One region of the Brevibacillus ruminantium genome, then DNA from elsewhere that is predicted to be linked to it. Evidence: a T-box and tRNA genes for the amino acid it is inferred to sense, from the RefSeq annotation. Region 1 holds a T-box; the other regions hold tRNA genes.
What was found. A T-box is a leader RNA that pairs with one kind of tRNA and senses whether it is charged. The one in region 1 lies ahead of argS (arginine--tRNA ligase), so its partner is inferred to be a tRNA-Arg.

Region 1 (7,406 bases):
TTTTGGGGAGCCGCAAGAGGTTATTGCCAATCTTGCAAAAAATGGGTATGCCGCTGTCGTCATGGGGACGCATGGATATGGCCGGATGACCGGTTTTCTGATGCAAAGCGTCAGCTACCCGACGATACATGATGTGCAAATTCCCGTGTTTCTCGTACCTGAAGAAGCCAAGATCGAGAACAAGTGGAAAACCGTATTGATTGCAGTGGATGGCTCTGAACATGCCAAACTGGCTGCGGAGCAAGCAATACAGATGGGGAAAGACGAGGGGGCTCGGTTCATCCTGCTGACCGCCGTGATTCCTCCTGTCAACTATGCCGGCATGTATGGCATAGGCTGGGAGGATGCGGCTACGTTGGAGTCCTGGGGGGAACAGACGATACGCCCTTACCAGGAGATCCTGGAGGCTGCGGAGGTGCCATTTGAAAGCAAGATCCTGATTGGCGACCCCGCAACCCTGATCAAGGATGTCGCGCAGGAAAATGAGGCAGACCTGATCGTACTTGGTCATCATGGCTTGGGCGGTATCGCCGGCACCCTGATGGGAAGTGTCACGTTCAAGGTGATTCACCGCACGAAAACGCCGCTCTTGATCGTAAAATAGGCTCGTACAATTTATCAGGCTGTTCGCTGACCGCGGACAGCTTCGTTGTTTATGGGTTTCATATTCGTTTCATTGTTTTGCCAGCAGGTTCTCCTCTCGTTCTGCTTCTTTGGTAGAGGGGACTGTCACGGCATCCATGATCGACCCCACCCAAAGACTGCCGAGTAAGATCAGAAGTCCCGCCACGGAGAAGACAGCAATCAGTGACGTGGCCTGCATCAGCGGACCGGCTGCGAAGGAACTGATCATCATCGTTCCTACAAAAAACGGGGCGATGGTACCATTCACACGTCCGATGTACTCTTCTGTGACCAGGTTAATCATTTTCATCCCCAGCAGAATTTCCAGAAAAGCCAGCCCGACCCCAGTGAATAGGCGCATAGCCGCAGTCAGCAGGACAGACGTCGAGAGGGCTTCGATGACGACAGAGGCTGCAAAAAAGAAGAAGGCGCTATGGATGACACGCTTTCCGTTGAGCTGACCGTGCAAGGCTGAGGCCAAAATTCCACCCAGTAACATGCCTACACCCTCCAGTGCAGTAAACCACTGGATGGCTTCCTTTGACAACTGGAGACGATCCGTAACGATAAACACCTCCAGCGGATTGATCAGTCCGGAGCCCAAACCGAGCATGACGAACATCCATAAAATGCCACGGAGATGGTCGTATTTTCGGATATAGGAAAAACCGTCCTTGATCTGTGCCATGAGGGTGCCGCGCGCTTGTGTGAGGGCTTCCGCGATCTGGCGGGAAGGCAGACCCAGCAGCATCAGTGCTGAGATCAGAAAGAGAGCAGCCATAGCAAATAAGGAGAGATACACGCCAAAGGACTGATAGAAAACGGTTCCGACGATGGGACCAAAGAGGATAAAGAGTGAATTGACGCTTTGCGAAAGAGAGATGGCAGCTCCTACCTGATCCGGCGGGACGTGCTGTTTGAACATCTTCGCAGAAGCAGGCTGGGAAAACTGCGAGACAATTGCAGATATGAAGGTGGCAAAAAACACAGCCTTCCAGCTGCCGCCCCATATAATGGTGGCGATGACAATAACCGAAACGGCGCTCAGCAGGTTTGCCGATATCATTGTCCGCTTGGGATTCCAGCGGTCAGCCAGAGCACCGCCGATGATGGAAAAAAAGAGAATCGGGACAAGCTCGATGGCGGTCAGCAAGGAAACAGCGATAGGGTTGTTTCCACTTACCTCCATGACAAAAAAGAGCAGGGCCATGTTCCGTATCCAGATTCCGATATTCTCAAGGACATCAGAAGAAAATACAATCAAAAACACGCGATTACGCCAAAGCTCCTTCACTAGGATTCCTCCTCAAAATTACTTCACTTTTTAAACCGGACGGTCGGTCTAGTAATGCCCGAAAAAAAGATAGGGTCATTTTTTCCCTATCCCTTTGATAAATACATCGACGGACTTGCGCATGACGCTGTGCAACTGATCTGGTTTATCGTAGTAAGCAGTGCTGCAAACCCCGCTGAGAAAGCCTTCCAAAAGATAGGACAATACGTCCGGATCATCGGCTTCCAGTTCGCCGTTGCGTATCCCCAGCTCAAAAATCGGGATGTATACCCGGTGAAAGTCCTGCGCGAGTGTGATCACCTGCTGCAAGATTTCCGGATCAGCCAGCTTGCTGCCGCTAAATTCCTCCACCGCTTTTTTCAGGGGATGGCTTAAAAAGTCATCCACGAAGAAATCGGCCAAGGCGTACAGCTTCTCTACGGCTGTAGGATGAGGAGCGGAATACCGTTCCCACTTTTCTATCCAATCCTGATGGTTTTTCTCCAGCAGGTAAAGAAACAGTTGTTCTTTATTGGTAAAGTGATAATAGAGGCTACCTTTGCTTGCATCAGCTGCTTTGCAGATATCCTCGATCGAGGTGGCCGCATACCCTTTCAGGGCAAAGAGCTCGGTTGCCTTTTCCGCGATATGCTGCTTCGTCTTTTCGCCTTCAAGGCGGCGGCGTGTCATCGGGTTATCGATCCTTTCTAGACTGAACGTTCGGTTTACTAATAAGGTATGACAAATCTGCAGGAAATGCAAGGGCAACTTTCCGGAGTGAAAACAAAAGAGAAGGGGGAGACTGGGTGTAATGAATGCTTCAGGGGGACATAAACGTGTATATGGGCTGTCATGTGAGCATCAAGCACGGGTATTTGGGAGCGGCAAAGACGGCAGTAATGATTGGTGCGAATGCTTTCCAGTACTTTCCCAAAAATCCGCGAAGCATGGGCGTCAAAGATTTTGACAAGAAGGATGCGGCCGCATGCCGTCAATTTTCTCGGGAGCACGAGCTGATCTCGATCGCACATACAGCGTATCCCATCAATCTGGCTGTCGAGGAAAGTATGTACCTGCTGACGCTCGATCATTTGCGCAATGACCTGGAGATCGCGGAGGCATGCGGATCGCGAGGGGTTGTTGTCCATTTTGGACAGAGTAAGGGAGGGGACCCCTTGGAAGGCTATAAGCGTATGATCTTTCTGTTGAATGAGCTGCTTTCAGAATGGCAGGGCGAGGCCAAGATCCTGATCGAAAATAATGCGGGACAGGGCAATCGGATGGGTACCACGATCGAAGAGTTGATCCAGGTACGTTCGCTTTTGACGTCCCCTGAGCGTGTCGGATTTTGCCTGGATACCTGCCATGCCTTTGCCAGCGGGCTGTGGCGGGGAGGCGATTGGGAAGAGGTTGCAGACAAAATGAGAACTGGTGGATTTTTTTCAGCGCTCGCCGCTGTCCACCTCAATGATTCGGTCTATCCCTGTTGCTCCTTTCGGGATCGCCATGCATCGATCGGGAGGGGGGAAATCGGTCTGGAGCCCATTCGTCAGCTTCTTCAGACACCGGAGCTGTCTGAACTTCCGATTATTTTGGAAACACCGGCCCCTGCTGATGGCGGCCATCGGCAGGAAATCGCGCTGATCCGTCAGTTAGCCGAGAAGGAGACGGCTGTCATGGGTGTAGAAAAATGATTCACAGATATGGTAGAGTGGGGTTTGAGTATTGTTTTTTCGTGTTGAACCGAGGAGGAACCGAACGTGAAGCGACGTGTCAAAGTAACCATCGAAGATTTTGCTCTTTTGCAAGAGAATCTGAATGATCCCGCAGAGCTTGCGCTTTATCAGGAAGCGAACGGCCGTACATACGATGCAGAAATTGAGCATGATAGGTATGCCATCATTGATGTCACAGAGGAGGATTATATCGAGCTTGCTCCTAGCGAATACCAGGTCATGATCGAAGAGTGGGCCTCTGCCGGAGCGTACGGAGAGTACCAGGTAGAGACCAAGTCAGATCCGGCAGACGACAAAGCCATGTTGTATCGCCTGGTGGATGCGTCCGGTCAGGTGCAAAAAGAGCTGTCCCTGCCGAAGCAAGTGGTCGAGCTTTTGGGCAAAGTATGGTTTTCCAAACAGGCGAAAAAAACGGAGTAACCTTCCCATTCTCCCCAATCGGGTACCTGGGAAAAAACGATGGAAAGCCGTACAAAAGGCATGCGAATGACATGCGACAATAAACCAAAAACCGCCGAAGCGTGAATCAGAGAGCTTCGACGGTTTTTCTATTTGTGTGAGGCTCGCTTACATCTCTTCCGGTGCGGACAGTCCAAGGATGCGAAGTCCTTCTTTCAGGACCACGACAACCGCTGCCACTAACTGCAAGCGTGCTTTTTTCACGTCTTGTTCTTCCGCCAGGATACGCACATTGGCGTAGAATTTGTTGAAAGCCTGCGCCAGGTCGATCACGTATTTTCCAATTTGCGACGGGTCAAAGTTGTGCGCAGCACGGTCGATTACTTCCGGGAAGGCATTCAGCAGAGTGATAACCGCCCACGCTTCCTTGCTGTCCAAGGCGTCCTGGGTCAGGGCTACTTCCGCTGTCGCTTCATAGCCGCCCTTTCTCAGAAGAGAGCATGCCCGGGCATGGGTGTATTGGACATAAGGACCGGTCTCTCCTTCAAAGGTGAGCATCTCTTCCCAGGAGAAATTGATGTCGTTCAGACGGAAGTTCTTCAGGTCGTGGAAGATCACAGCCCCTACACCCACCTGACGAGCAACCGCTTCTTTGTTTGCGAGCGAAGGATTCTTTTCTTCGATGACTTTTTTGACATCCTCGATCGCTTGGTTCAGCACTTCCTCCAGGAGGACGACCTTTCCTTTACGCGTGGACATTTTCTTGCCGTCCTTGAGCATCATGCCGAAGGGAACGTGGTACATTTCCTTCGCCCACTCATAGCCCATTTTTTCGAGCACCTTGTAAAGCTGTTGGAAATGGAGGCGCTGTTCGTTGCCCACTACGTAAAGAGCCTTGGCAAAATCGTAGCTGTCGTGGCGATAGAGTGCGGCAGCCAGATCCCGTGTCGCATAGAGGGTAGCGCCGTCCGATTTTTTAATCAGGCAAGGCGGCATGTCGTACTCATCCAAAGTGACCACCAAAGCGCCGTCTGATTCTGTCAGCAGCCCTTTTTCTTCCAGAAGCGTAACTACTCGCTCCATCTTGTCGTTATAAAAAGCTTCGCCATGCGTGGAGTCAAAGGTGACGTTCATCAGCTCGTAGATTTTCATGAATTCCTTCATCGATTCATCGCGGAACCATTGCCACAGATGAAGCGCTTCGGCGTCTCCATCCTCCAGCTTTTTAAACCATTCACGTCCCTGATCTTCGAGCGACGGGTTGTTTTCGGCTTCTTCGTGGAAGCGGACGTAGAGGCTGAGCAGTTCCTTGATCGGCTCGGCTTTTACCTTTGCTTCGTCTCCCCACATACGGTAGGCGACGATCAGCTTGCCGAATTGCGTTCCCCAGTCGCCCAGGTGGTTGATGCGGACTGGACGGTATCCGTGCTTTTCCATGATGTTGGCAATGGCATTGCCGATTACTGTGGAACGCAGATGTCCCATGGAAAAGGGCTTGGCGATGTTAGGAGAAGAAAGGTCGATCGGAACATGGCGTCCTTGCCCGCGTTCACGACTGCCGTACGTTCCGCCTTGGGACAGGATGGTGCCGATGACTTGCCCGGCGACACTTTGCTGATCGAGAAAAATATTGACGTACGGTCCCGCTGCTTGCACCTCGCGTACTGGAGTACCGGTGATCTGGGCAGCCAGCTCGCTGGCGATCATTGGCGGAGCCTTGCGCAGTGCTTTGGCCAGTTGGAAACAAGGGAAGGCGATATCGCCCATAGCCGGATTTGGCGGAGTTTCCAGCATGTGAAGAACTTGCTCTTGGTTCAGGGTGTCTACGCCCATCTGGGTAAGGGCTGCCGAAATCATCTCGGCTACTTGCTGCTTGTAACTCATAAAGTACATGAACTCCTTTCAAGATAAAAAATAAAAAAACCCCTCGTCTCTAAATCGAAGAGACGAGAGGATTGCTCCCGCGGTGCCACTCTTTTTGCCGCGCTCCCAAAGCCTCGGGAGAACAGCCGCTTTCTTCTGCGATAACGGGCAGGCCCGGCTTGCCTTACTCATCCGGAAAACCGGACAATCAGGCTGCATCTCAGAGGTGCGATTCCTGCCGCCGTCCTGCACCGGGCTCTCACCATCCCCGGCTCGCTATGGCACTTCAGCGGAGTACTTTCCTCATCATCGATTCTTTATGATTCCCTTAGTATAGCGAATCAAACACAGTCTGTGCAACTAGTCATCTGCTTTTTTAATAATCTGATCCAGCTCGCGAAACAAGTCCCGCGTCAAAGATTCTTTATCCTTCGCGTGATCCCATTGCTGTTTGAACTGCTGCAGCTTGGCAAAGAGCGCCAGCTCCGCTTCGGCGTCCTTTTCCAGATGATGATTCTCACTGGGATCAAAGGGCATCAGCCGCTCATCTGTCCCCGTGCGCAGATACGCAGAGTGCCAATGCTCCGGGAAATGGTAGGGCTGCTCGCCGAACATGAAGGCAAGCACGTCATCGGATTCAAGCGGAAGGAAGTGGTCAAAATCGTCGCGTCTGCCGCCCTCGGATAGATTGATATGGGAAAAGGAATACCGTAGATAATGCTGCCCCGTTTCACGATTCTTGACGATTGAATACGTCTCGAAATCGGTTTGTTCCAATTCTTTTACCGTCTCCAAATCGGAGAGGAATTGACGCTTGTCCAGAGGATGTAAAGAATGATCCAAAGCGTTTCGCTCCTTTGTTTGACTTCGCCCCCATCATAGCAAAAGGGGCTCAGGTTGACAATGCGGGCTCCTTGCAGAATAATAGCAAAATTTTTAGTCATTTCGCTAAAAAAATACAAAATCCACTACCTAAAAAATGTAAAGTTAGGTAAAATGATGGTAAATTAAGAGAGAAAGGAGAATGCGAGTGGGGATACAAGATACGATACATCGAACGCTGCGATCGGAAATCGAACAGCAAATCAAGGCGCGCGGCTATACGCTGAGCAAGCTCGGTGAATTGACTGGTATCAATCCTGGAAATCTCAGCGATATGCTGAACCGTTATCCACACCGTGCAATCACGATCGGTCAGCTTGATGCCATGGCCGCCGTATTTAATAAAAGTCCGGGATGGCTCTATGAATTGTACGAGGAAGAGTGTTTTACACAGGGAAAAGTGTCACGGCCACGTGTGGTGCCATACCTGGTCAGATGTGCCGAGGTCGGACGTCAGGACTGTATCGAGTCGGTTGTCCCAAAAATACTGGAAAATCACAAAAATGTGACCATTCTTCTCGCTGTGGCGGAGCATTTGTTTGAGAACGGAATGCGAAAGGAATCTGCTCCCTTCTTTCAATATGTGATTGATACGGAAAAGGACAGTCATTCTGAGCGTTACGTGATGG
Region 2 (7,406 bases), 1.6 Mb from region 1:
TTTGAATACGAAAAACCGGCAGGAAAAATTTCACTGCCGCAATCTGGTTCTTTAGACGTTTTTCTCCTCTTTAAGTTGTGGGGAAGAGTCCTCTTTTTCTTCGTCTTCGTGCAGTTCTACCGCCAGACGCAGAGTAGCTTTCATTTTTATTCCTTTAATGATAGTGTATTCATCCACTTGCAGGGATTGAAGGCGGTTGATCGCTTCCGCCAGTGCGTTCGGTTCATCGTAGGGCTGAATCGTGAGCAGGCACTCCTCGTCACTGGCCTCCTGATAGATCAGGTAAAAACGGTCGGATGGCACAAATCGCTCCTCCTCACTAGAGTTATCCACAGAGTTATCAACAGGTTGTGCACAAAAACGTTTGTTCGCGGAATAAAGGATGAATGTGAACCGCGAATGTTGATTGGTTCGTACGATTCTTCACTGGCTAGTTTTTGCATGTTTCCCTAAATCTTAGCATAGGAAAGTTATGGGATGAAAAAGGAAGAAAAGGGTGAATGGTGTAACCTGAAGATTGAGATCCAGAAATAAGGCTGGCTGGATGATTCCTCCGTTGTAAGGAGATTCTTTCATCCCTTATAATAGTTTTTAAGAAGAGGGAGAGGGGATTGTCCGATGGAAACGGCCGTGATCGTGATCAGTGTCATCATGTTTATCTTTTTTGTCAGTCTGACGCTTTTTGTCACGAAAAAAGCATATTCTCGCAAGTATTATAATAATGATTAATAGAAAGCAGCACGAAATGGCCGTTCTCTAACAGGAGAGCGGTCTTTTTTTAATTGAAGTTAACTTTTTTAGTGTGACTTATTTATCAAAGTATGACAATTTTCCTAATCTTTAATATATGAACCGAATTTATATGTTGCAAATTTTCATATTTATTTTACAATGAGAGAAGGTGACTCATTGTTTGTCCGTAAAGTAAAAGGGGGATTTTCGGGATGAAAAAACAGAAAAGTATTGCTCTTCTTACAACAGTATTTGCTTTAAGCACAGCGCTGGCGGGCTGCGGCGGCGGTGGCAACACGGGCGGCGGGCAGGCTACGCAGCCAAGCGGTGATTCGGGCGGTTCTAATGGAGGCGGCGGTGGCGCTACAGAAAAAATCGTCATTGCGACTGTAGGTCCAATGTCCGGTCAGTACTCCGACTACGGCAGCACGGCAAAAGCAGGTGCAGAATACGCCCTGAAACAAAACCAGGAGAAATTCAAAGCACTGGGCTTTGATATCCAAATGCTGACACAGGACGACCAGGCCGATCCGAAGCAAGGTGTGGCGGTTGCCCAAATGTTGATTTCCAATGCAGACGTTCTCGGGGTTGTCGGTCACGTAACCACCGGTGCATCGATCACTGCATCTGCCCAATACGAGCAAGACAAACTGGTCATGGTATCTCCGTCTTCCACGGGCTCCAACCTGACAGACGAAGGCAAAAAGGTTGTGCACCGCATCTGTGCGCGTGACGACCAACAAGGCTCCAAGGCAGCCATTTTTGCCAAGAACCAGCTGAACGTAAAAAATGCCTACATCGTTCACGACAAGCAGGCGTATGGCCAAGGTCTGGCTGACGAAGTGAAAAAGCAATTTGAAAAAGACGGCGTAACCATCGCGGGCTATGAGGGCATCACGGCTGGTGAGAAGGATTACAGCGCTGTAATCAACCAAATCGTCGCGGCCAATCCGGACATGATCTACTTTGGCGGATACTACTCCGATGCCGGTATCCTGATCAAGCAAGCGCGTGATAAAGGCTACAAAGGCGTATTCATGGGTGGAGACGGCTACGACTCTTCAGACCTGGTGAAAATCGCCGGTGCTGACAACGCAAACAACGTGATCTTTACGTCTACGGTAGGCGATCTGACTGCAACTGAGGAAGGCAAGAAGTGGATTTCCGATTTTGAATCTGCTACTGGCAACAAAGTAGGGATCTTTACTTCCTTCGGTTATGATTCCATGAACGTACTGCTGCATGGTCTGGAAGAAGCAATCAAGGCCAATGGCGGCAAAAAGCCGTCCCGTGAACAAGTGCTGGATGCTGTTCACCAAGTCAAGGACTTCCAAGGCCAATTCGTAAAAGTAACCTTTAACGAAAAAGGCGACAATGAATTCGCGTCTGTCTATGTGTACAAGTATGAAAATGGTGAAAAAGTATATGTAGGCGAAGCGAAGTAACGAAAACGTATCAGGAAACGCCCTGGAGAGGAGCAATCTCCAGGGCGTTTTTTAGCGGATGCCCTGCTTGCTGGGGAGACGTTTTTCCGGATGGCCGTATCCGCTGTGCTCCTTGTTCTCCCGAGCATGGGCCTGAGCTTCGTGAACTTTTTCGACGAACTCTTTTGTGCTCATCTTGGTCATATCCATAGCGGCACCTCCCAGTATTGGCATCACGCTTTTTTACTATGGCCGATTTACGGAAATTCCATAAGGGTAAAAACAAACCTCCGTTGCAGATGAACGGAGGTTTTCGTGGCTCTTGCGCATAAAAAAACAACCGGTTTTAACCGATCGTTTCGTCATGATATGGTACGCCCGAGAGGAGTCCCGGCCCCAAGCTCGCCTAAAAGCGGGAAGAAAACGGGAAGCAGGAAGGCGAGCTAAGGGCCGGGACAGGCCGCTCCCTGCTGCGCATGGAACAGCCGTCGAACAGGTTTTCCCTTCGGGAAAAGTTCGACTCCATGTGGCTTTTGAGCATAAAAAAACGACCGGTGTTAACCGATCGTTTCGCATGATATGGTACGCCCGAGAGGAGCCCCGGCCCCAAGCTCGCCTAAAAGTAGGAAAACACGGGAAGCAGGAAGGCGAGCTAAGGGCCGGGACAGGCCGCTCCCTGCTGCGCATGGACCGGCCGTCGAACAGGTTTTCCCTTCGGGAAAAGTTCGACTCCAGTAGCTTTTGAGCATAAAAAAACAATCGGTGTTAACCGATCGTTTCGTCATGATATGGTACGCCCGAGAGGAGTCGAACCTCCGCACGCGGTTCCGGAGACCGCTGCTCTATCCACTGAGCTACGGGCGCAAGATGTGACAAATTCAATTATAAGAGAAATGAACATGAGTTGCAAACGTAAAATCAACCAGGCCGGGAATTGGAATTACCTGTTTGAATTTTGAAGGGGGACGTGAGTGCAATGCAACAGCATTGGCCTTAGCAACTGGAGAAGACGGGTGGCCAAGTGGCGAATGGCGCTGGTCAATATGTACGTTATTTCTGACAAAGAGCCATTGGAAACGGAACAGTTTCCACGCTTTTTCTAATCCGCAAGCATTCAGATATTGGCAGGAAAATTGCAAGAGAAGGAGAATATAATGAAAATAAGTAAAAGTGAGAATGCCGCGGGCAATTGACTGCATGAGAGGGGGCGAACGCAGGTGAACATGGGTCTTGGACTTTATCAGGAACAAACCTTGAAGCTTGTAATGACACCGGAGCTGAGACAGGCTATCACGATTCTGCAATATTCGGCTGTCGACCTTGTTTCTTACTTACAGGAGCAGGCTAATGAAAATCCGGTGTTCGATTTGCAGGAAGCTGCGGCTCCGTTGGCACCGGCAAAAATGGAGAAACAACAGCCGGAAATAGATTGGAAGGAAATCGTAGGGAACCGGGCCACAGGAGATTATGCTACAAACAAAAATGAAAGCACTTACAATCCACTGGATTTCGTCCATCAAGGAACGGTTACCTTGTATGAGCATTTGGAGCGCCAGCTTGGCTTTATCAAGAGCTTTACCCCGTCCCAGCGAAGGATGGCGCTGTTTTTGATCGGCAATCTGGACGAAAAAGGGTATCTGGAGATCACGTTGGAGGAAGCTGCAGAGGGGCTGGGTGCAGGCCTGGACGAGGTGGAGGATGTTCTGGCCGTCATCCAGCATTTTGATCCGGTGGGTGTGGCCGCACGCAATCTGGAGGAATGCCTCTTGCTTCAGCTTCGCCACCTTGCTTTGGACGACGAGCAGATCGTGCTCGTGGTCAGCGAGCATCTGCAGGATGTGGCCGATTGCCGCTTTCAGCGCATCGCGGATAAGGTAGGCTGTACGGTGCAGGAGGTTCAGGGAATGGCTGACCTCCTGCGGACTCTCAATCCCAGGCCGGGTGCTGCTTTTTCCAAAGTGGAAACGCGCTATGTCATCCCGGATGTCTCCGTGGAAAAAGTGGGCGATGAGTACCTGGTACTGGTCAACGATATCACGACACCGCGGTTGAAGATCAACAGTTTTTATGAAAAAATGCTGAACCAGCCAAAGAGCCAGGATGAGGCAAAGCAGTTTATTCACGAAAAGCTGAATGCCGCGATGTGGCTGGCGAAAAGTCTGGAGCAGCGCCGCCTTACGCTGATGCGGGTGACGCAAGCGATCGTCGAGATGCAGCGGGAGTTTTTTGATCACGGCGTCCATTACTTAAAGCCGATGACGCAGAAAGAGATCGCGGAGAGGGTCGGCTTGCACGAGTCGACGATCAGCCGCGCGACCAGCAACAAATACGTCCAGACACCGCGCGGGATTTTTGAGCTGAAGTACTTCTTTACCTCGGCGCTGTCTACCGCAGGCGGAGAAGTCACCTCCTCGGAAAGCGTCAAACGCCGGATCAAGGCGCTGATCGAGCAGGAGGACCGCAAACAGCCGCTCTCCGATCAGAAGCTGGCAGAAATGCTGATGCAGGAAGGAATCGAAATCTCCCGGCGCACGGTGGCAAAATACCGGGAAGAGATGATGATTCCCTCGTCAGCCAAACGAAAGAGGTACTGAGCAAAGCATGAACAGGAAACCATTTCACATCGTTCTGTACGGCCGCCCGGGCTGCCATCTCTGCGATCAGGTGGAGGCAGTGCTGCAGGTACTGGGAGAGGAATTTCCGCTGGAGCTGAGGCTGGTCAACATTGAGCAGGACCCCGCGCTGCATGAGCGCTATCTGTTTGTCATCCCGGTCGTGGAGATTGACGGGGAGGAGGTCTTTCCGTCCGTGACGCATGTGGTGACCATGGAAGAGCTGTGGAATGAGCTGGACAGACGCTCCCGGCAAGGATAAAAGAAAGAAGATCCCTTTGCCAGATCGGTTAATAGGTGAAGGGATCTTGCATGTTTTTGACAACTATGCTACATTCTAAGTGTGAATCACGTTTATTTTTTTGGTTGAAGCGGGACGTAAAATGTATGTATATGGACAAAAAATGTCCCGATCAAACCAATGCGAGTACATTTTAGTTGAAGAGGACGTACTGATGATGCAGCGTTTTATTGAGATGCAACAAAAACTGCTGCCTGACCTGATTGCCGTTATGCGGGAGCGCTACATGCTGCTGCGCTCGATCTCACATCTGCAGCCGATCGGAAGACGGGCGTTGGCCCAGGCGATGCAAACCACGGAACGGATTCTCCGCGCCGAGGTGGAGCTGCTGAAGGATACCGGGCTGATCCATGTGACGGCGGCAGGCATGACGCTCACCGAAGAGGGACACCGGGTATTGGAAGAGATGGAGCCGCTGACGGCAGATCTGTTCGGATTGACTGAGCTGGCAGAGCAGCTTCAGCGATTGCTTGGCATCTCGCAGGTCGTTGTGGTGCAGGGAGACGCGGATCACTCGGCCTGGGTGAAGGAAGAGCTGGGTAGAGTCGGCGCGCGGCTGCTGAAGCAGTACATTCACGAGGATGACATCGTGGCCGTGACCGGCGGCACCTCGGTTGCCAGCGTGGCTCATCATCTGACTCCGGCACCGTCCTTTCGGGGCGTACAGTTCGTTCCGGCTCGGGGCGGTCTGGGCGAGCGGGTAGAGCTGCAAGCCAACACGCTGGCCTCTGCCATGGCCGCAAAGACCGGCAGCTCCTACCGCCTGCTCCACGTCCCTGACCGCTTGCGCCCGGATGCGCTGCAGACGCTGATGGATGAGCCGCAGGTGCAGGATGTCCTCGCACTGCTGCAGCATACGCGCCTGGTTATCCACGGGATCGGGGATGCGCTGGCGATGGCGAAGCGGCGCAACTACACGGAGGCGGAGCTGGCAGAGCTAAAGGCAGCCGGGGCCGTATCCGAGGCCTTCGGCTACTACTTCAATGCCGCCGGTGAGACCGTCCACCGGATGCCGACCATCGGGCTGCAGCTGGAGGATGTGAAGCAGGCAGAAACGGTCCTCTCCATCGCGGGAGGAGAAAGCAAGGCAAAAGCGATTCTTTCCTTTGCCAAACAGTCGTGCCAGAATGTACTTATCACGGATGAAGGAGCCGCACGCGCGATTCTTTCCTCCAATCGACTGTAACGGAAGGAAGTACGCTTACATGAACATTCATACCGTTCTCCCGATCCTCTCACTGATGGCGGGCATCGCGCTCAGTTTGACGTTTGGCTTCCCGCTGTTTTTAGGGATTGTTTTGGCAATCTTGGTCACACTGGTTAGTGTAAAACGACTTGGGTATTCCTGGCGCAAACAGTGGAATTTTGGCTGGGAGGGAGTCAAGCAGACCAAGCCGGTACTGATGATCCTGTTTCTGGTGGGACTGCTGATCCCGCTCCTGATGATGGGCGGCACGATCCCGGCGATCATCTTTTACGGGCTCTCCATCGTGGATGTAAAGTACATGCTGATCCTCTCCTATTTACTGGCGTCAGCTGCCAGCTATCTGCTGGGTACCTCCGTCGGCACCCTGAGCACCGTCGGACTGGCCCTGATGGGCATCGCCCATACGGCGGGCATTCCGGCGGCGATGGTAGCCGGTGCCTTGATCAGCGGGGCCATGGTGGGAGAACGGTTTTCCCCCATCTCCAGTAGCCGGCTTTTGATCCTCAGCAGTCTCGACATGACCGAAAAAGAGGATCGCAGCAACTCCCGGACCGCCTGGCTGGCAGTGGCCATCTGCGGAGTCATGTTTCTGACCCTCGATCTTTTCCGGTCAGAAGCCAGTGACACAGGTGTCATCGGGCAGTATCAGCAGCTTTTGCAGCAGGTCTTTGCCATCGGCTGGCTGCCGCTGGTTCCGCTGTTGGTCCTGATCGGATCGTTTGCCTTTCGCGTCAAGGCGGTTCCCGCTTTGCTTTACGGACTGCTGTCGGCTGCGTTGCTTGTGCTGGCCACTGTACCGATCGAGCCTGCTGCGATGGGCCGCTCGATCCTGTACGGTTATGAGCTCCATACCGGAACGCCGCTGGATCAGCTGGTGCACGGCGGCGGCATGCTTGCCATTTTGGAGGTGCTGGTGCTCATTACGCTAGCGGGCTTTCTGAACGGCATCCTCAACCGCGCCAATCTGCTGGCACCCCTCGTAGAGGGACTGATCGGAAAGACGGAACACACTGTCGTCCTGGCTGGCAAAGCGGTACTGCTGTCGCTTTTGGTCGTGATCATCAGCTGTAACCAGACGATTCCGATTCTGGTGATGAGCTCGACGCTGCTGCCCCGTTTTAGCCGGATGG
Region 3 (7,406 bases), 2.3 Mb from region 1:
AAAGATCCACTCGAAATCTATGTGGACGGAGAGCAAATCATCTTGAAAAAGTACGAGCCTGCTTGTGTGTTTTGCGGCAGCGCCGGTATGACAACCTACTTCAAAGGCAAGCTGGTGTGCTCGAACTGTACGAGCGAAGCGAAAGGAATCGACTGATCCAGGGCTGCCCGGTTCCAAGAGGAAAAACCGCTTAGATAGGCATGCATTGTGTCCGCTTCCAGCGTTCACGGTGCGGCCTTTCTTTGTTTTGGGCCAAAAACAAACCCCCGGAAATTCCGAGGGCTGCTAATCGCAATATCTTTCGTTGTGTATCCCATTCAAAGCCATTCAAACGTTGTCTTACTGAGTAAGCAACTCATGCTTCTTGGTGATCACGTTTTCATCGCTAATGCCGTATATTTTTATTCCGACAAGCTTGAGATTGTTATTGCTGTCTAGATTTAACATTTTCTCGGTGAATTCCCGAGTTTCCTCGTTGAAAGAAAGGCTGCCTGTAACCGGTTCGATCTTGCGGGAAAATAACTTCGATATTTCAATTTTCACCTTGTCAATCTGATACCCGTTAATGAATGTCCCTTGGGAATTGGTTTCTAACATATAAAACATGTCTGCGTGAACCATCCGTGAGATGGGGGTCAAGGTCCCGTCGTTTTCCATTTTCGGAATGACAAGTTCTTTGTTATTTACGATATTCACAACCTTTTCGAACTTGGGACGCAGCGCATATACATAATCCAAAGGATGGGGGTAATTCTGCTGCCCCTGCATTCCAGCATACTGCGGTGCGCTGGCTACCCGGTCAGCACTTTCAAAACGGACCGCAGGCGTACTGTTATCCCATGTTTGAGCAATTCCAAACATATTGGCAATGGTAGCGGCCGGAACATACACGTTGCCATTGTATGTAAATGGCTCTGCCTTGTTCTGAATCTCTTTGCCGTTGGCGATGAGCTTGATATTGGCAAAGTTGACCCGAATCGATTCCGCTGCTTTTTTGGCAACGGCGCTATTGCTTCCAGCCAGCATTCCTCCTGTGAACAATAACGCTCCTGCCAAGCTTCCGATCAACACTCTTTTTGAAATATGCAAGATGGTCTCACTCCTCTACGTAGTTGCTCCTATCCATTTAACGAAGCAATCTCAAAAATTGTTGCTTTTAGTCGTATTATTCTCCCAATCATCCCCAATTGTCATTTTTTTTGCGAATCGCAGACCCCACTCAATTTCCTCGCCATCTTGTTACTCCATTCATTTGAAACAAAAAAAACACCCTCAAATTGAGAGTGTCTTTTGTATGATATCAAAGCCTTTTCCAAAAGGATTCCTGACAAGCGCCCATCAATTGTTACCAGCGGGGGCAGGCGCGGGACCAGCTTTTTCTGTCTGAACCGTGCTGTCCCAGTTTGCTTTCGCTTTGTCGATTTCCTCTTGTGTCAACGGTTCCCCCACCGCAAAGCTGTTGATGATTTTGCCTAGTGTGACAGTGTCAAAATCATCCCGTGCGTACATTTCTACTGTGAATCCTTTCTCCTCCCAGATGACAATACCGTTCGCGAAATAGACCTTAGTTCCATCAATCACCTCTGTTTTGACCGGGCCCGTGGTTCCGATGCCATTTTCACCACCCTGAGAGATCAGGAAATTAACCGTTTTTTCGCCTTGCTTGTATTGTGCTTCCACCATGGTTTTACCGTGAATGACCGTGTTGACGTATTCAAAGTCAGCTACCCAGGAGGGTGCCGGGAAATTCATGCCGATTGCGGAGCGAGCTTCTTGCAGTGTCAGTTTGGGACTTGCCGGCAATTCAACCACACCGGATTCCGCTCCTCTATCCTGTCCAGCGGATGCGTTCGCTCCGGGAACCGGCAGTTCCTTGTCATATTGGACAATTTCCATATTGCCCACCTGAAAACGTGCCAAAATCGATTGAATCATTTCTTGCGCGTATGAGGTCGTCGAAAGCGCACCGCCAATGAGAACTACCGCAGCCACAGCCGCAGCGGCTGTTTTCCATTTTCTTTTCATCATCGTGATCCCATCCTTTTTTGTATGTTGAGGTTGAATGTTTCCCGTCTCGATTTTGTTTACCAGACGCTTGTAAATCCGCTCTTTGGCCAAGGTGTTATCGGTCTCCGTATTTTCAAGGAGATCCACGACGTCTTTATATGCTTTCGGATCATGTTTTTCACTCATCCCTGAACCTACCTGCCTCCAAGATTTTTTGTAACTTTTTTAAACTCCTGTAGACCACAACACCGATGTTGGACTCGCTTACACCCATGAGCACGGCAATCTCAGCGTTTTTCAGACCGGCCGCGTATTTCATTGCGATGATATTGCGTTCTTTATCACGCAGCTTTGCCAATGCTTGAAACAATACCTGATGATCATCCTCCCGAATGGCCAGCTCTTCGGGAGATGGCTTAGGCAGGATCAGCTCGGTAATGGAATCCAGTGAAAAATGGAATCTTTTTTTCCGGGTGCGATAGTAATCTGTGACCGTATTTCTGACAATCGCAAACAGCCATACATCAAATTTGGCTTTTTCCGCTGAGAAGCTGTGGTATTTGGAAATGACCGTTTCAAAAACTTGGCTGCAGATGTCTTCCGCTTCGTACTGATCGTGAATCCGATAGCAGATATACTTGTAAACGCGGTCGAAGTACAGTTCGTATAACTGAGAAAATTGATCTGCGGATAAAATGTCCTCATGGAGCCTGTCTTTTCTATTGTGGTAAATTTCCATAGTTACTCGAGCGCTCTCCAACTCCCCTCCTCCTTTCATTCATCAGTCCTATCAAGGAAATTTACATATGTTAATACGGTGTTTTGCGAAAAGCATTAACAAAACGCTTCGAAATTATTGTTTCCATGCCGAAAAACCCTCCCGGATTTCTCCGCCGGAGGGTATGCCTTTTACCGAAAGGATATCGTTTTAAAGGATATGGCGCCTGGCTGGTTTGTCTGGGAATCCCAAAGGCTTATTACAAACGCTCACTGCTATATGATTTGCTCGTTCTCCGAAATCATCAATTCGATACCGTTCGATCCGAAAATACGGATGACACGAACATACTGGTGAACAGGCAGGTCGGGAAACATAAACGCAATTTCACCGGTAGAAAATGACGACAGCCTGTGCGGAATCTCTTCCGGGATTCTCGCTAATTCACGGCGGATCGACGTTGCCTTTCGCCAGGGTACTTTGAAGTAAAATGTCGGGGATATCACGGACAAACACGCTCCTTCATGGGTTCACCTATTTTATCGGAGTGTGTTCGCATAAGAATGATACGAAAAAAGCCCTGGTTTCGCGGTGGTTTCGTGTATGGCATTGGGGGTAGTTTGTGCTAGGTTGTTCCATTGTTCCTGTTCATTTTGACGAACTCCTGCAACATCACGATACAAAAAAAGAACCGACAGCGCCATACAGCGTCCGGTTCCTTCAAACTTTCTTCTGCTTTTACTTATCTACAGATTTTTCATGCATCCTACTCTGGAATAAAACAATATACTTATCGAGTTGCTGACTTAATTCTACAACTTCATTGCTAGATAGACCCTCCTCTTTTGCTAATAGGACTAATTGTCCTCGTAATTTTTCAATAATCTTGCTCAATTCCGCTTTCTCATATCGTTTTTTTAATCCCTGTTTTATTTCTTGATCCTTGCCTTTATTTTTTGGAACGATGTATTCCGCTCTTGATGTTTCTTTTTTCAGGATACGTTTGGGAGAATCAACCTTTTTTATTTTCTTCTTCACAGCTCAGGTCTCCATATTTCCCTTTTTATGTAATTGATGTACAAATATAACTATACAGCCATCTCCCAAATTTACCCTATTCAAAATAACAGGAAATATCTTTTTTGGTATATTTCCGATAAACAAAGAAAAGGGGCATTTCCTAAGTCTATGTTAGACTTTCGGAATAGCCCCATTGTCCATTCTTTTATAAGGATACTGACTTTTATCAACCACCCATTCCATGAGTATAGATCGTCACCGTTTGTGGGTTAGCAGATGACCCTTCATTGTTTACAATTCCGCTTGATAAACTCAAAAGCAATGCAAATGCTAATAAAATTATTCTCGACTTCATTCTGTGTACCTCCCAATTATTTCATGATATATTCGTTTTTGTTTCTCTGTTGCTTGTTGACGGTATTCCCAGAACAATGCTGTACATCTTTTGAATGCTTGTTGATTCCTCAGCTTATCCGATAGGTCCAGACAGTATAATATTTCTTCTATTGCATTGGAGATAAACCCATTTTTTAACTCATATATCATTTTATGATAACGGAATTGATATTGTCTACTAATATTAACTTGGTCATTGTAGTTATAAAAACGCTCAATTTCTTCGGCATATTGTTCTAAAACAGGATTAATCAATATATCGTACTTACTAGCCGCCTCCATAATCGTTAAAAGTCCGGCTGGTATTTCCTCAGGATGCTTCGCTAGAAACTCTAAGTATTCAGGCAAAACATTGGTTTGCCCCATCAGCAAATCATAGGTGTACGAATTGGCCTTTGCCCAAATTTTAAACTTTTCAACCTCTCTATACCCCGTGCCATCCAATAACTCGAACCATCCTAGATCGGCATAGCCTTTCACATATAGCTTTGCTTCCCTATACAACCCTTGCATTTGTAACGCGACGCCTTTTGCAAGGAATCCTTGTCCATAATACACAACCAGGTGACGTTCCGTTCGAAGAGGCCCACAGATTTTACCGTTTTTTCGCTTACTCAACTCTTCTTGGTAAACCCTCATGGCTAGTGATCTTAACTCATCAGCATACTTCTCAACTTTCTTCCATTCTTGTAACATAAAACATGCATTTGCCAAATGAAGCAGCCCGTCCAATTGATAATTTTCCGGCAATCGATTTCGATAAGGCTCAAAGCGAATAATAGCTCTCCAATTTTCCTCCATGTTTTCCCCTTGCATCGCCCGAAACAATCGGTACTGACTGATTACAAAACGATCAGAATGACTATCTTTTTCACTATCAACTACGAATTGATAGAAAGGGATAGACTCTTTACGCTTTCCGCTCTCAAATAACTTTTCTGCCACTGAAAAGAGAATGTCCACATTTTTTCGATTATCCAGTAATTTTGAGACAACCTGTTCCACACAGCTCTGTTCACCAATCTCGGCGCATCGTATCAGATAACGCATCACGCGGGGACGCGATACTCTTTCGTTTGTAAAACACTCATCTACGTACAACTGATAGAGCCATCCAGGAGACTGCCCAAAAACCACCGCTAAAGCGTCAAGCTGTCCTATAGTCATCGGTCGATTACCACGAAAAATATCACTCAAATGTCCATGATTAATGCCGGACAATTTACTTAGTTTACTTAACGTATAACCGTACTGCCTTTGCTTCCTCTCGATTTCTAACCGCAACGAGCTTTGCAAATTTTCTTGCAGGGCCATAGAAATACACCTCCCAACTACCAAAATAGTGAATATGATTTTATTTCATATACTGAATGTTTTTATAATGTTTAACCAATTTTACAATAAATACCACAAACATACAAGTTTTGCCAATAACCGTAGGAACTACGGGGATAGTCTGGTAAATTTCTCTCGGTTACGAGAGATTACCCAAGATTCCTCCACTTCAAGGCGTTAGCCTAAGTGTGGGAGTGTTCAAAAACGGGTCAATATACAAAAACAACGCAGGAAGCCGTGTGGCTTAACCCTGCGTTGTTCTTGGTTTTTTTATGGCGTCCCCGAGAGGATTCGAACCTCCGACCTACAGTTTAGGAAACTGACGCTCTATCCTGCTGAGCTACGGGGACATCGTTCACTTGTTTATTCTTCATTTATTATAGGGCGATTTTGCTCATTTTGCAAACAAAGAACCAGTGAGCCTGGCCCCTGGTTCCTTGTCGCTTCTGTTTGTATTTCAACAGCTTTGTTCAATTATGTGTAAACTGCTCCTCTTCGGTAGAGCCGGTCAAAGCGGTTGTCGAAGAAGTGCCGCCGGCGATCACCTGCGCGACCTCGTCGAAATACCCGGTGCCCACCTCCCGCTGATGGCGGGTGGCGGTGTAGCCGTATACTTCGCTGGAAAACTCCGCTTGCTGCAGCTCCGAGTAGGCGGCCATCCCCCGGTCGCGGTAGCCCCGTGCCAGCTCGAACATGCTGTAGTTCAGGGCGTGGAAACCAGCCAGGGTGACAAACTGGAATTTGTATCCCATCTCCCCGAGTTCATGCTGGAAGCGAGCGATCTCCTCCTCGCCCAGCTTCTTCTTCCAGTTGAACGAAGGCGAGCAGTTGTACGCCAGCAATTTTCCCGGAAACTGTGCGTGAATCGCCTCGGCAAAACGGCGTGCCTCCTCCAGGTTGGGCTCAGATGTCTCGCACCAGATCAGATCGGCGTAGGGGGCGTAGCTGAGCCCTCGGGAGATGGCTGCATCCAGTCCGCCTTTCATCCGGAAAAAGCCTTCGGTTGTCCGTTCCCCTGTGAGAAATGGCTTATCATGATCGTCGATGTCGCTGGTGATCAAAAAGGCTCCGTTGGCATCGGTACGGGCGACGATTACGGTAGGGACGCCCATCACGTCAGCGGCAAAGCGGGCAGCCGTCAGATTGCGGATGGCCGCCTGAGTCGGGATCAGGACCTTGCCGCCCATGTGACCGCATTTTTTCTCGGAGGCGAGCTGATCCTCAAAATGGACGCCAGATGCCCCCGCTTCGATCATTCCTTTCATCAGTTCAAAGACATTGAGCGGTCCGCCAAAGCCAGCCTCTGCGTCCGCGACGATGGGAGCAAACCAGTAGGTGTCGCCTGTCCCCTCTGATTGCTGGATCTGATCAGCACGCTGCAGCGCCTGGTTGATTCGTTTGACGACCTGCGGGACGCTGTTGGCCGGATAAAGGCTTTGGTCCGGATACATTTGTCCGGAGAGGTTGGCATCGGCCGCAACCTGCCAGCCGCTCAGATAGATCGCCTTTAGCCCCGCTTTCACCTGCTGTATCGCCTGATTGCCCGTCAAAGCCCCCAGTGCCTTGATGTGATGCTCGGTGTGCAGCAAATTCCACAGACGCTCCGCACCAATACGAGCCAGCGTATGGTCAATCTGAACCGAACCGCGCAGACGTACAACATCTTCTGCCGTGTACGGCCGTACGATCCCCTTGAAACGATCTGTCTTCCAGCTTTGCTCTACTTGTGTGATGGCTTCCTGTCTGTTCATCTTCTCCCACTCCTTTTTATCCTTACAAATTTTTTTATCCTTACAAATAGGTATAGCCCGGTATGGTTAAAAACTCGGAAAACTCATCGGCTGTCACCAACTGCTGGAACAGCTCTCCCGCCAGCTTGTATCTGCCGGTCTCGTAGCGCTCCAGACCGATTTCCTGTTTAATGGTCTGC

Region 2: it encodes a tRNA-Arg, which carries the amino acid that the T-box ahead of argS (arginine--tRNA ligase) is inferred to sense. The anticodon was not compared.
Region 3: it encodes a tRNA-Arg, which carries the amino acid that the T-box ahead of argS (arginine--tRNA ligase) is inferred to sense. The anticodon was not compared.

What each region holds. Positions count from the first base shown of each region.
Region 1 covers NZ_CP098755.1:3,319,956-3,327,361, reverse strand. Annotated here, with positions in the region: gene NDK47_RS16480 (universal stress protein) at 1-604, shown strand, start outside; gene NDK47_RS16475 (MFS transporter) at 674-1,918, opposite strand; gene NDK47_RS16470 (TetR/AcrR family transcriptional regulator) at 1,994-2,587, opposite strand; gene NDK47_RS16465 (deoxyribonuclease IV) at 2,734-3,591, shown strand; gene NDK47_RS16460 (hypothetical protein) at 3,658-4,053, shown strand; gene argS (arginine--tRNA ligase) at 4,201-5,916, opposite strand; T-box leader at 5,972-6,214, opposite strand; gene NDK47_RS16450 (hypothetical protein) at 6,256-6,738, opposite strand; gene NDK47_RS16445 (helix-turn-helix domain-containing protein) at 6,920-7,406, shown strand, end outside.
Region 2 covers NZ_CP098755.1:4,961,086-4,968,491, reverse strand. Annotated here, with positions in the region: gene NDK47_RS24480 (hypothetical protein) at 52-303, opposite strand; gene NDK47_RS24475 (branched-chain amino acid ABC transporter substrate-binding protein) at 945-2,177, shown strand; gene NDK47_RS24470 (DUF4023 domain-containing protein) at 2,229-2,366, opposite strand; tRNA gene NDK47_RS24465 (tRNA-Arg) at 2,946-3,020, opposite strand; gene NDK47_RS27670 (hypothetical protein) at 3,128-3,259, shown strand; gene rpoN (RNA polymerase factor sigma-54) at 3,374-4,750, shown strand; gene NDK47_RS24455 (glutaredoxin family protein) at 4,758-5,030, shown strand; gene NDK47_RS24450 (sugar-binding transcriptional regulator) at 5,227-6,255, shown strand; gene NDK47_RS24445 (Na+/H+ antiporter NhaC family protein) at 6,275-7,406, shown strand, end outside.
Region 3 covers NZ_CP098755.1:32,304-39,709, reverse strand. Annotated here, with positions in the region: gene NDK47_RS00170 (AbrB/MazE/SpoVT family DNA-binding domain-containing protein) at 1-156, shown strand, start outside; gene NDK47_RS00165 (stalk domain-containing protein) at 340-1,089, opposite strand; gene NDK47_RS00160 (hypothetical protein) at 1,339-2,193, opposite strand; gene NDK47_RS00155 (sigma-70 family RNA polymerase sigma factor) at 2,186-2,767, opposite strand; gene NDK47_RS00150 (hypothetical protein) at 3,001-3,231, opposite strand; gene NDK47_RS00145 (aspartyl-phosphate phosphatase Spo0E family protein) at 3,464-3,763, opposite strand; gene NDK47_RS00140 (helix-turn-helix domain-containing protein) at 4,097-5,455, opposite strand; tRNA gene NDK47_RS00135 (tRNA-Arg) at 5,750-5,826, opposite strand; gene aceA (isocitrate lyase) at 5,947-7,227, opposite strand; gene aceB (malate synthase A) at 7,268-7,406, opposite strand, start outside.